One region of the Mesorhizobium sp. WSM4310 genome, then DNA from elsewhere that is predicted to be linked to it. Evidence: predicted binding sites of a transcription regulator. Region 1 holds the regulator's gene; each other region holds the start of a gene.

Region 1 (4,178 bases):
GCGCTCTTCCTGGAAGTTGGACCACGAAACGCCGATGACCTTGTCTTTCGCCTGCGCGACCGACGCAAGCGTCAGCGACATGGCGACACCCGCCAGGATGGCGGCCGTGAATCTCTTCATGATATTCCTCCCTGCGCCGCGTATGGCGCGACCAAACTGGCCCTAAGGCCGGCACAGAGGCCCTATTTTTTCGAGCCTCGAAAAAACACTGATCCAACACCGGAACGCTGTCAACAACGATTCTGATGGATTTTGATGTCCCTCTGAATTTTTTTCGAGCTTCGCAATAAATAAATGACAGCACCGGCCGCTTCTGCCAGTATTTGACCGTGTCGCCGGCAGCGTTCGAGGGAGGCCGGAAGAACCGCGGCGACCGGGAGGATGTGAAAAAACATGTCGGTCGGAATCCGCCACGACGATCTGCGCCGGCGCAACCGCGCGATGGTGATCGCGGCCGTGCGCCAGGCTGGCCGGCCCTCACGCACCGAGATCGCCGCGACCACCGGCCTCAGCCATTCGACCATATCGGCGATTTCCTCAGACCTGATCGGCGAAGGCATCCTGGCCGAGGGCAAGCCGAGCGAGGCCGGCGCGCTGAAACGCGGCAGGCCGCAGGTCGGCCTCGGCCTCACTCCGGAGGCCGCGGCTGTGATGACCGTGGTGCTGTCGCTGAATTTCCTGTCGGTCGCAGTCATCGACTATGCCGGCCAGGTGATATCGGAAGAACAGCGCCGGCTGGACACGCTGACCATGTCGCGCGAGGCGCTGATCGGCGAATGCGTGGCCATCGTAAGGCGGCGCCTCGAGGATCCCGACATTGACGTGCGCAGCGTCGCCCGCATCGCGTTGGCGATCCAGGGCATCACCGATACCGAGGCCCGGGCGATGCTGTGGTCGCCGATCACGCCGCAGACCGACATCGCCTTCGCCGACATACTCGAAGCCGAGTTCGGCATCCCCGCCACCATGGAAAACGACTGCAACATGATGGCGGTGGCGCTGCGCAGGCGCGATCCCGAGCGCTACCGCGACGACTTCATCGCCATCCTGCTTTCGCACGGCATCGGCATGGGGCTGGTGCTGAAGGGCGAGCTGTTCACCGGCACCCATTCCTCGGGCGGCGAGTTCGGCCACATGATCCATCGGCCCGGCGGCGCGCTCTGCCGCTGCGGGCGGCGCGGCTGTGTCGAGGCCTATGCCGGCAATTACGCCATCTGGCGCAATGCCAGGCAGCTCGGCGAGGACACCGAGCCGGTGGCCGATGTCAGCGACGCGCAGATGCGGGCGCTGGCCGCGACGGCACGGGAACGGGACGGGCCCGAGCGCGAAGCCTATCGCAAGGCCGGCGAGGCACTGGGTTACGGCCTCGGCAGCCTGTTCGCGCTGATCGATCCGGCGCCCGTTGCCATGGTCGGCGTCAGCGCCGCCGCCTTCGATCTGATCGAGCCGGCATTGCGCGAGGCGATCGCCCAGACCGCCGGTGGTCAGCACTCGGAATCGATCTCCTTCGACACCGAACCGAACGAACTGCCGCTGATCCGCGAAGGTTGCGCCATGCGCGCGCTGACCTTCGTCGACCAGGAGATTTTCGCGCCGGGCGTGCAGGCAAGAACGGGTGCCGGAAAGAACGTTGCCTGACGGTCAGGGCGAAACTCGATCATTCTGAACGACCGCGTTCGGCCCGTTGCGACATCAATTGGCAATGTGTCTGCCTGTATGATCTGCTGATGTCCCGTTCGTTGGTGATCAACTTCAACATAGATCAGGCCGAGTTTTACGGCCTCGTCCATCGTGTTCGCAACTTCGGCGAGGACGTCTACCGCTTCCTGCGAACCAACGGCTGGGGCGAAATTATTATCGGCGAGGTCGACGCGGCCACTACGCAGCTGATCATTCGAGACATCAAACATTCAAAGCTCCAGCGCGTTGCTGTATGGGTCGAAGAGGAGATGAGGCGGCAACATCTGTTGGGAGAAGTCGAAGTCCGCTGATCACCCTCTTCACGGCATTGGCGACTACCTGCTGATTGGAGTTTCGATCTTGGAGCCTCATCCCGATTTTATCGGGATGAGGCAAGCTCTAGTCTTCCCGGATCGCGTAGCCCGCCCCACGAATGGTACGGATGACATCCGGCATGCGACCATTGTTGACCGCCTTGCGCAACCGGCCGACATGCACGTCCACGGTACGCTCGTCGATGTAGATCGTCTCGCCCCAGACATTGTCGAGCAGCTGGCTGCGCGAGAACACGCGGCCAGGATGGCGCATCATGAATTCGAGCAGGCGGAATTCGGTCGGCCCGAGCCGGATCTCGCTCTTCTTGCGGTAGACCCGGTGCGATTCACGGTCGAGCACGATATCGCCGACCTTGAGCACGCTGGACAGCACTTCCGGCTTGGCGCGGCGCAGCAGCGCCTTGATGCGGGCCATGAATTCCGGCGTCGAGAACGGCTTGACCAGATAGTCGTCGGCGCCGGTGGAAAGCCCGCGTACACGGTCGCTTTCCTCGCCCCGCGCGGTCAGCATGATGATCGGCAGCCGCTCGGTCTCGGGCCGCATCCGCAATCGCCGGCAGAGTTCGATGCCGGATACCGCCGGCACCATCCAGTCGAGCACGAGCAGGTCGGGCACGTTCTCCTGCAGGCGGATTTCGGCTTCGTCGCCGCGTGTCACCACCTCGACCTGGTAACCCTCCGATTCCAGATTGTAGCGGAGGAGCACGCCGAGCGGCTCCTCGTCCTCCACCACCATGATGCGTGGTGCGATCATCGGTTGGTTACCCCTGCGCTCAGGCCGCCGGCGCCGACATCGCCGTCTCGTCCTGTTTTGGACGGTTGGCGGGCAGCTGCGTACCGGTCAGGACATAGTACGCATTCTCGGCGATGTTGGTCACGTGGTCGCCGATGCGTTCGAGATTCTTGGCGCAGAACAACAGATGCGTGCAAGCCGTGATGTTGCGCGGATCCTCCATCATATAGGTCAGCAGTTCGCGGAAGACGGAGGTGTATTTGACGTCGATGCGCTCATCGTCGGCGCGCAGCTTCGCCAGTGCCGCGGCATCGCGCGCCGCATACTCCTCGATCACGCCCTGCACCTGGATCAGCACCAGCTGCGCCATGGCGTCGATGGAATGCGAGAGGTCGCGCGGCGTGGCGCTGAGGCCGACAGTGCCGACGCGCTTGGCGATGTTCTTGGCAAGGTCGCCAATGCGTTCGAGATCGCCGGCCATGCGGATCGAGCCGACGACATGGCGCAGATCATCGGCCATCGGCTGGCGCTTGGCGATCAGCGTGATGGCGCGGTCGTCGAGTTCGCGCTGGCGCGCATCCATGATGGCGTCGTCGGAGACGACGCGCTGGGCGAGCGCATTGTCGGAGTTCAGCAGCGCCTTGGTGGCGCCGCCGACCATCGAGCCGGCGAGATCGCCCATGTCGCTGATCAGCCTGCTGATCTGTCCGAGATCCTCGTCGAAGGCTGCGACTGTGTGTTCGGCCATGATCCTGGTCCTCGTATGCGTGCGATCAGCCGAAGCGGCCGGTTATGTAGTCTTGCGTGCGCTTCTCGCGGGGCGACGTGAAGATCTTCTCGGTGCGGTCGAATTCGACCAGTTCGCCCAGATACATGAAGGCGGTCTGCTTCGAGACGCGCGCCGCCTGCTGCATGTTGTGGGTGACGATGACGATCGTGTAGTCGGCCTGCAGCTCGTCGATCAGCTCCTCGATCTTGGCGGTCGACAGCGGGTCGAGCGCCGAGGCAGGCTCGTCGAGCAGGATGACTTCTGGCTTCACCGCCACGGTGCGGGCGATGCACAGCCGCTGCTGCTGGCCGCCCGACAGGCTGAGGCCGCTAGCATTGAGCTTGTCCTTGACCTCGGTCCACAGTGCCGCGCGCTTGAGCGCCTGCTCGACGCGGCCGTCCATCTCGGCCTTGCTGATCTTCTCGTAGAGCCTGACGCCGAAAGCGATGTTCTCGTAGATCGACATCGGGAACGGCGTCGGCTTCTGGAACACCATGCCGATCTTGGTGCGCAGCAGGTTGAGGTCCTGCGAGCGGTCGAGAACGTTCTGGCCGTCGAGCAGCACCTGGCCCTCGGCGGTCTGCTTGGGATAAAGCTCGTAGATGCGGTTGAAGACGCGCAGCAGCGTCGACTTTCCGCAACCCGACGGGCCGATGAAGGC
Region 2 (4,178 bases), on a different contig from region 1:
GAAGGAATTCGCCCGCTATTTCGATCCCGGATTGCTCATCGACGTCGAATTCGGCGACGTCAGGGACGTGCCGAAGGTGCCGACGATCGTCAAGGATAGGCCGATTCGTGATGACGACCAGAACGCGGTCATCATGAAGCTCGACAAATTCCGTCACTTCCAGATGCCGGCTGACACCATCTCGTTCGCCGACAAGTTGCCTATGGTGGTCTGGCGCGGTGATCTCAACAATCCGATCAGGACACGGTTTCTGCAAGCGGTGCGCGACCTGCCATTCTGCGATGCCGGCTCGCACAAGCCGAACGCACCGGCCGAATACGCCAAGCCCTTTCTCAGCATCAGCCAGCACCAGCGCTACCGCTACATCGTCTCGCTCGAGGGCAATGACGTGGCGACCAACCTCAAATGGATCTTGAGCTCGAAGTCGCTTTGCCTGATGCCGCCGCCGACATACGAGACATGGTTCGCGGAGCGCCAGCTCGAGGCCAATGTCCACTATGTGCCGCTCGATCCGGATTTCGCCGATCTCGACGAAAAGGTGCGCCATTTCGAACGACATCCGGCGCAGGCAGAGCGCATCATTGCCGCGGCCAATGCCTATTGCCGGAAATTCTCCAATGAGCGAGACGAGCAGGCGATCTCCCTGCTCGTGCTCTACAAATACTTCGTGCTCAGCGGCCAGATCGAGCCCGATCCCGAGCTCTGGCGCTTCATCGAGGGCAAGCGCGCCTCCGCCTGATGGTCAGATGACGCTGCGGTCGAGAACCGTGTCGGCAGGGCCGAAGCGATCCTTGGCCGTCAATTGCTGGTGCCAATAGGGGTAGAGCACGGGCGGCCGGCTGACCGCGTCGAGGCGCTGGCGTTCCTCAGGGCTGAGCGCCAGGCTTGCGGCCGCGAGATTGTCCTTGAGCTGGGCATCGTTGCGGGCGCCGATCACCAGCGAGGAGACAGCGGGACGGCCGAGTAGCCAGGCCAGCGCCACCTGCGCGGCCGATACGCCGCGAGCCTTGCCGATCTCGACCAGCACATCGACGATCCGCCAGAGCCGGTCCTCGTCGCGGATCGGCGGCTCGGACCAGCCGGCGAGTTGCCGTGCGGTCGGGCTGTCGCGGTGGTATTTGCCGGACAGCAGGCCGCCGGCGAGCGGGCTCCAGACCAGCACGCCCAGCCCCTGGTCGACCGAGATCGGCAGCAGTTCATATTCCGCCTCGCGTGCCTCCAGCGTGTAGTGGATTTGCTGGGTGACGAAGCGCTGCTGGTGACGGCTGTCGCTGACGGACAGCGCCTTCATCACCTGCCAGCCGGACCAGTTGGAGCAGCCGATATAGCGCACCTTGCCCTGGTTGACCAAAGTGTCGAGCGCCGCGACCGTTTCCTCGACCGGGGTAAGCCCGTCCCACTGGTGGACGAAATAGATGTCGATGACATCGGTCTTCAGCCGCTTCAGGCTCTTCTCGCATTCGCGAATCAGGTGGTGGCGCGACAGGCCTTCGTCGTTCGGTCCACTGCCGATCCGCATGCGCGCCTTGGAGGCAATCAGCACGTCGTTCCTGCGCTTGCCGCCGAGTGCCTCGCCGATGATCTCCTCCGACAGGCCGTTGGAGTAGACATTGGCCGTGTCGATGAGATTGATGCCGGCATCGATGCACATGTCGATCATGCGCTTGGCTTCGCCAAGATCGCTGTTGCCGACCGCGGCGAAGGGCCCGGTGCCGCCGAAGGTCATGGTGCCCAAAGTCAGTGTCGAAACCTTCAGGCCGGAACGGCCAAGGATGCGGTATTCCATGTCAGTCCTCGCGATTGCGTTAAATGGGGGCGGGGCCAAAGGGCAGCCCGGAATGCGACAGAGGATTTGTAAGACAATTCGGCCGGCTTGTCGCCATGCCATGGCGATGGATCGATTGGACATGGCGGACACCGCTGCGGCCGCTATAGCGTCCGGCTGCAATAAAACCGTCACTGCCGCTCTATATTGAAGTCGGCTCAGGTGTTTCCCTTCCAGGCCGCTAGCCAGCAATTTGGGGCGCCGTATGGGAACCGACAGGGCTTGCAAGCGGAGCAGTGCAAATGACTGAGCAAAGACAGAATTCTCCCGCCAAGGATTGGCTCGAAGCCGAGCTCGCCGACACGCTCGACGAAGACTATGAGCTCGAAATGTCGGAGCCGGCGCTGTCGATGGAGATCGCCAAGATCTACAAGAACGCGCATCCGCCTTCGATCGACCGCATGCAATATTTTCGCGACCTGATCACCTTGCAGTCCGAACTGATCAAGCTGCAGTCCTGGGTCGCCTATTATAAGAAGAAGCTGGTGGTGATTTTCGAGGGCCGTGACTCCGCGGGCAAGGGTGGCGTCATCAAGCGCATAACCCAGCGGCTCAACCCGCGCATCTGCCGTGTCGTGGCGCTGCCGGCGCCGACCGAGCGCGAGAAGTCGCAATGGTATTTCCAGCGCTATGTCCCGCATCTGCCGGCGGGCGGCGAGATCGTGCTGTTCGACCGCTCCTGGTACAACCGCTCCGGCGTCGAGCGGGTGATGGGCTTTGCCGATGCCGGCCAGGTCGAGGAATTCTTCCGCGACGTTCCCGAGTTCGAGCGGATGCTGGTGCGCTCCGGCATCACCGTGGTCAAATACTGGTTCTCGATCACCGACGAGGAGCAGCAGATGCGCTTCCTGATGCGCATCCATGACCCGATGAAGCAGTGGAAACTGTCGCCGATGGATCTGCAGTCGCGCGTGCGCTGGGAGCAGTACACCAAGGCCAAGGAAGAGACCTTCGCCCGCACCAACATTCCCGAGGCGCCCTGGTTCATCGTCGAGGGCAATGACAAAAAGCGGGCGCGGCTGAACTGCATCGATCATCTGCTCAAGCAGATGCCGTATGAAGAGGTGCCGCACGAGGAGATCACGCTGCCGGAACGCGTCTTCAACCCAGAATACGAGCGCCAGACGCTGCCGCGCGAGCTCTACGTGCCGGAGAAGTATTGAGCACCTTTTCCTTCTCCCCGTTTCACGGGGAGAAGGTGCCCGAAGGGCGGATGAGGGGCGGCGCTGACTTCGATCGTTGGCGTTGCGCAGCCAAACCTGTTCTGATGAAATTGCCGCTGGCGGGGAGAAAGCGCTGTAACTACGCCCGCTTGATCACCACATGCGTGGCAAGCGCCGTCGCCACCTGCTCGGTGCATTGATAGCCAAGCCTCAACATATCCAGGCCGGCGAAGAGGTGCTCGCCCTTGCCAAGCAACACCGGCGAGATTGCCAGATGCATCTGGTCGATCAAGCTCTCCTGCAGATATTGCCGGATGGTGGCGACCCCGCCGCCGATCCGCACATCCTTGCCGCCCGCCGCGGCCTTCGCCTGCTCGAGCGCCGAATGGATGCCGTCGGTCACAAAATAAAAGGTCGTGCCGCCTTCCATCGTGATGGGTGCCCGCGCGTGGTGCGTCAGCACGAACACCGGCACATGGTAGGGCGGGTTGTCGCCCCACCAGCCCTTCCAGCTGTCGTCAGGCCATTCGCCGCGGATCGGCCCGAACATGTTGCGGCCGAGGATCCAGGCGCCGACATTTTCGAAACTGCGCGCCGCGAACGCCTCGTTGATATCGGTGGTGCCGCCCTCTTGCCCGAGCACCATCTCACGGAAGGTGCGGGTGTCGATAAACCACTTGTGCAAGGATTCCCCGCCGATGCCGAGCGGATTTTGCAGATCCTGATCGGGGCCGGCGCCATAGCCGTCGAGCGATAGGGTGAATGCGTTGACACGCAGCATGGACATGAAAGCCTCCTCGATAACCAGTTGCGTTTTGCAATCGGTTGTTGTTTAGCAAACCAATTGCAAATTGCAAGCGCTATTTTCTAAGGGGAAAAAGACACATACCCGGATCTCGCCTCCAAGCGATGTCCCTATCGTTTCGTGACGATCGATTCGGATCACAACCGGCCGCTGGGACGGCCGCCGATCGCCCGACGGGTGAAGCGGGTCAGGACGTATCCTGGAGGCGTTCGCCATGCCTCCTGGCGACGTGCGGGCTGCCGGCCGTCTCCGGCCGTGCGGCTATCATAGCCGGGGCTGCCGGTTTTTGTCTGCGAGAATTCGAAAGAAATGCCGACCGGTCGAAAGATTGGTGACGTCTACTGAAAGGCTTTGCCGGCCAGGCCGGACTACCCCTTCAGCATTT
Region 3 (4,178 bases), on a different contig from region 1:
TTGCCGCCGCCTTGCCTGGTGATGGCGACGACCGACGGCCGCACCGGCATTTCGGGCTTGAAGTCCGGCCAGCGCGTCGACGGATCCTCATAGTAGGACGGCCGGCCAAAACCTTCCCAATCCTCGCCGCCATCGCCCGGATGCTGGACGGCGACGAAGGCGGTCTGGTCGTCAGGCGCAAACAGCGGGCCGCACATTTCCGCGCCGATCGGCACGCGGAAGAACAGTTTCGAGGTTGCCCGCGCGGCCCCCTCCGTGTCGACCGCCCACAGGCCATCGGTGCGGCCGGTGACCTTCGGGCCCTGGCCGTCGGTAGCGACCCACAGGCGCCCGGCCGAATCGACCGCGCAATTGTCGGGCATGCCGAACCAACCATGGGCCGTCGTCGCCGTCGAGAAGGTGGCGCCGACATCGGCAACCGACGGATCGCCGCATTTCAAAAGCACTTCCCATTTGCCCTTGGCGGCCGTGAAATCGCCATCGGTCTCGGTGATCTCTATAATGTGGCCGAAGGCATTCTCGGCACGCGGATTGGCGGCATCGACCTGATCGGGCTTGCGCTTCGAATTGTTGGTCAGCATGACATAGACCTTGCCGTTGACACCATTGGGCTGGATGTCCTCTGGCCGGTCCATCTTGGTGGCGCCGAGCAGATCGGCGGCGCGCCGCGTCTCGATCAGCACGTCGGCTTGGCCGGCGAAGCCGTTCTCGGCGGTCAGCGGCCCTTGGCCGAAGACGATCGGCAGCCAGTCCACCGTGCCGTCCTCGGCGAATTTGGCGACATGCAGCGTGCCCTCGTCGAGCAGGTCTTTGTTGGCGGCATGGTCGTTGGCGCTGAACGTGCCCTTGGTGACGAATTTGTAGACATAGTCGAAGCGCTCGTCGTCGCCGAGATAGAAGACGACGCGGCCGTCCTTGGCGACGATGGATTCGGCGCCCTCATGCTTGAAGCGGCCCATGGCGGTGCGCTTCCTCGGCGTCGATGCCGGATCGTTGACGTCGACCTCGACGATCCAGCCGAAGCGATTGGGTTCGTTCGGCTCCTTGGCGAGGTTGAAGCGGTCGTAATGCGCGCCCCACTCATAGGCGCCTTCCGGAATGCCGAGCCGCTTGTAGTTGGCGGCTTCCTTGTGGCCCTCGGGCAATTCGCCGGAGAAATAGCCGTGGATGTTCTCCTCGGCCATCACATAGGTGCCCCAAGGGGTGACGCCGCCGGCGCAGTTGTTGAAAGTGCCGAACACTTTCGTGCCGGACGGGTCGGCATTGGTCTTGACGCGGTCATGGCCGGCGACCGGGCCCGACAGCGCCATGTCGGTGGTGGCGGTGATGCGGCGGTTGAGCTTGCCGTCGCGCACCACTTGCCATTTGCGGCCCTCCTTGCGGATCTCGACGATGGTGCCGCCATGCGCCGCCATCTCGACATCGACCTGCTCCTTCACGAGCGGCGCCACCTCGGCCTTCTTCTTCCCGTCCTTCTCGACGATCGCAACGATGCCCGGAAACATCAGATGCGGGTTGGTGTATTCGTGGTTGACGACGAGCAGGCCGTGTTCGGCCGAGCCGTCGATCGCGATGTAGCCGACATAGTCGTTGTTGTAGCCGAACTGCCTGGCCTGCGCCTCGGCCGACTGTTTCGTCGGGTCGAACTCCGGCGAATCGGCAAACAGCGGATCGCCCCAGCGCAACAGCACGTCGGCGTCGTAGCCCGGCGCGACATGATGCCTGTCGTCGATGCCGGCCTCGAGCTCGTCGAATTTGAAAGCGGAGCCTTCCGCGGCGCGGGCATCGTCGGCGGCGATCATGGCTAGCGGGCCGACGGTCGCGGCGATCGCCGAGACGGCGAGCGATCCCTTCAGGAATCCCCGGCGCGAGAACCGCGCGGCGATGATCTCGCCCATGGTGCGGTTGTCGGTGGGATTGGTGGCCGGTCCTTCGTTTTCCTCGAGCAGGCTGGTGCGGAATCGGGCGTCGGGGGAGCGATGTTCGGTCACGAAGGGCCTCTGGCTTTGGAGTGGCTGGAGCTTGTTGCCTGTTCGACTCCTACGCCGGGCCGATCACATTTTCGTGACATCATACAGGCCCGAAGGCTCGGGGCGAGGCGACTTGCTCGCGCGGACCTCGGACTTTGGTCCAATCTTGCGCTTGCAAAAGTCCTGGAGGACAAACGCAACGGTCGGAGGTCGCTTCCGGCCAATACATCTTTCGGCGAAGTTGCTGGTTGCAACGTTGGGGTGGGCGCGCCGGCTCAATCGACGGAGATCAGGATGCACGGATCGATCACGGCCCGGTGCCGCCGGCTGACGCTCGTTTCGGCGGCGGCTCTGGCGCTGACCATCGTTCCCTATCGAATTGCCCTGCACGGCTCCGCCCCCGGGATCGACGCCGCATCAGCACAGGCCGGCAACGGTAATGGCGGCAACGGCGGCGGTAACGGCGGTAACGGCGGCAATGGCGGCGGCGGTAACGGCGGCAACAGTGGCGGCGGTAGTGGCGGTAACAGCGGCGGCAACGGAAATGCAAACGGCGGCAATTCCGCAACGGATGGCAGCGGTGACAACTCGGCGTCCGGCAAGGGTCAGAGCACCAAAGGCGCCAGCCATGTCAACGGTACGACCGGTGACAAGGTCGAGGTGAGCGGCAACAAGATCACGGTCACACATCCCGACGGCATCACCGAAAAGATCGAGAACGGGCGCTTCAGAATGAAGGATGCGCTGGGTCGCACGATCATCGACCGCCGGGCCACGCCGGCCGATGTCAGCCGTCTGAAAGCCTTGTGAAACTGGCCAGCAGGCAACGGCCAGCGCTTTGCCCGGGAAAACCGTTCACACTATTCCTGGAATTGCTCCAGCGCTTTGGTTTTGCCGCAATTCCGGACGGAAAACCGTTTCACACTTTTCCTGGAATTGCTCTAGGAGCGACTTCTGTCCCGGTCGCGGAACTCACGCACCATGAGAGCCGCTTCAGTGCGGTTTCGCACATTGAGTTTGGACAGCACCCCGGTCATGTGGTGCTTGACCGTCTTCTCCTGCAGCTCCAGGCGCAAGGCAACCTCCTTGTTGCTGAGCCCCTCCGCCACCAGCCGCAGGATTTCCGCCTGCCGTTCGGTCAGTTGCCGCAACCGGTCCGCCACGCCGTCGGCGGATTGCGGGGACTGGAGATCGGAAAGCAGCCGTGCCGACAGCGTCGGCGTAAGGTAACCCTCGCCGGCTGCCACATTGCGCAGGATGTCGGCGAGCGCGCGAGATCCGACGCCCTTGAGGATATAGCCCTGCACGCCTGCGTTCAGCGCCGTGGTTACATCGGCATTGGTCTCCGAAACCGTCAGCATGACGATCTTCTGGGCGGGATGGTCGGCAAGGATGCTGGCAACCGCGGACAGGCCGCCGCCCGGCATGGAGATGTCGAGCAGCAAAATGTCAGGCTGCACCGTCGAGGCGATGCGTTCGGCATCCTGCGCTGTCGCGCCTTCGCCGACGATCTCGAAACCTCCGATCTCCGACAGGCTGCGCGTCACGCCTTCACGAAACAGCGGATGATCGTCGACAATAGCGATGCGGATAGCGCCAATCATGCTTGCTCCTCGATCGAAAGACTGATCACCAATCGCGTGCCTTGCGCTCCGGTCAAGGTCTCGAACTGGCCGCCAATGCTTTCGACCCGCTCCCTGAGGCCGGCGAGCCCCAACCCATCGACCCGCGCCGGATCGAAACCCGGCCCGCTATCGGACACTTCGACAAAAAGCCTGCCATTCTTCATCCCGGCCCGCACCGTCTGATCCTTGGCCCGCCCGTGGCGATAGGCATTGTTCAGCCCTTCCTGCACGAAACGATAGATGCTGATCTTTTCGGAAGTGCCGAGATCAGGCAAATGCCTGGGCAGCGTGAGCAACACGGACGTTCCCGTCCGGTGCTGATGTTCGTCGACCGCCATCCGCAATATGTCCGTTGCCGCGGCCGTTTCGATCTGCGGCAAGACGAGACCGGTGCAGATACCGCGAATTTCGCGCATCGCATCCTCCAGCGTCTTGCGGATCATCGCGACCTCGGTCGCGCGGTTTTCGCCCCAATGGCCGTCGCCGGAAAATACCGGGCTGTCCATGCGCAGCGCCGCCAGGGCCACGAGCTGCGCCGGTCCGTCATGCAGGTCGGCGCCGATCCGGCGCAAATATCGTTCGT

The links. Region 1 encodes PhoB, which activates phosphate uptake and scavenging genes when phosphate is short. Its sites were predicted from a motif close to TGTCATNNANCTGTCAT; they were not measured.
Region 2: ppk2 (polyphosphate kinase 2) is a predicted target of PhoB. The motif match lies at 1,944-1,960, and genes of this name have one in related genera.
Region 3: FJV80_RS20730 (PhoX family phosphatase) is a predicted target of PhoB. The motif match lies at 2,054-2,070, and genes of this name have one in related genera.

Annotation. Positions count from the first base shown of each region.
Region 1 covers NZ_VFTA01000047.1:991-5,168, forward strand. Annotated here, with positions in the region: gene xylF (D-xylose ABC transporter substrate-binding protein) at 1-120, opposite strand, end outside; gene FJV80_RS30870 (ROK family protein) at 394-1,638, shown strand; gene FJV80_RS30875 (hypothetical protein) at 1,728-1,991, shown strand; gene phoB (phosphate regulon transcriptional regulator PhoB) at 2,080-2,769, opposite strand; gene phoU (phosphate signaling complex protein PhoU) at 2,789-3,496, opposite strand; gene pstB (phosphate ABC transporter ATP-binding protein PstB) at 3,522-4,178, opposite strand, start outside.
Region 2 covers NZ_VFTA01000008.1:18,313-22,490, reverse strand. Annotated here, with positions in the region: gene FJV80_RS11170 (glycosyl transferase family 90) at 1-739, shown strand, start outside; gene FJV80_RS11165 (aldo/keto reductase) at 743-1,786, opposite strand; gene ppk2 (polyphosphate kinase 2) at 2,068-2,988, shown strand; gene FJV80_RS11155 (dihydrofolate reductase family protein) at 3,128-3,775, opposite strand; gene hemB (porphobilinogen synthase) at 4,162-4,178, opposite strand, start outside.
Region 3 covers NZ_VFTA01000019.1:117,655-121,832, reverse strand. Annotated here, with positions in the region: gene FJV80_RS20730 (PhoX family phosphatase) at 1-1,991, opposite strand, end outside; gene FJV80_RS20725 (hypothetical protein) at 2,265-2,780, shown strand; gene FJV80_RS20720 (response regulator transcription factor) at 2,912-3,574, opposite strand; gene FJV80_RS20715 (sensor histidine kinase) at 3,571-4,178, opposite strand, start outside.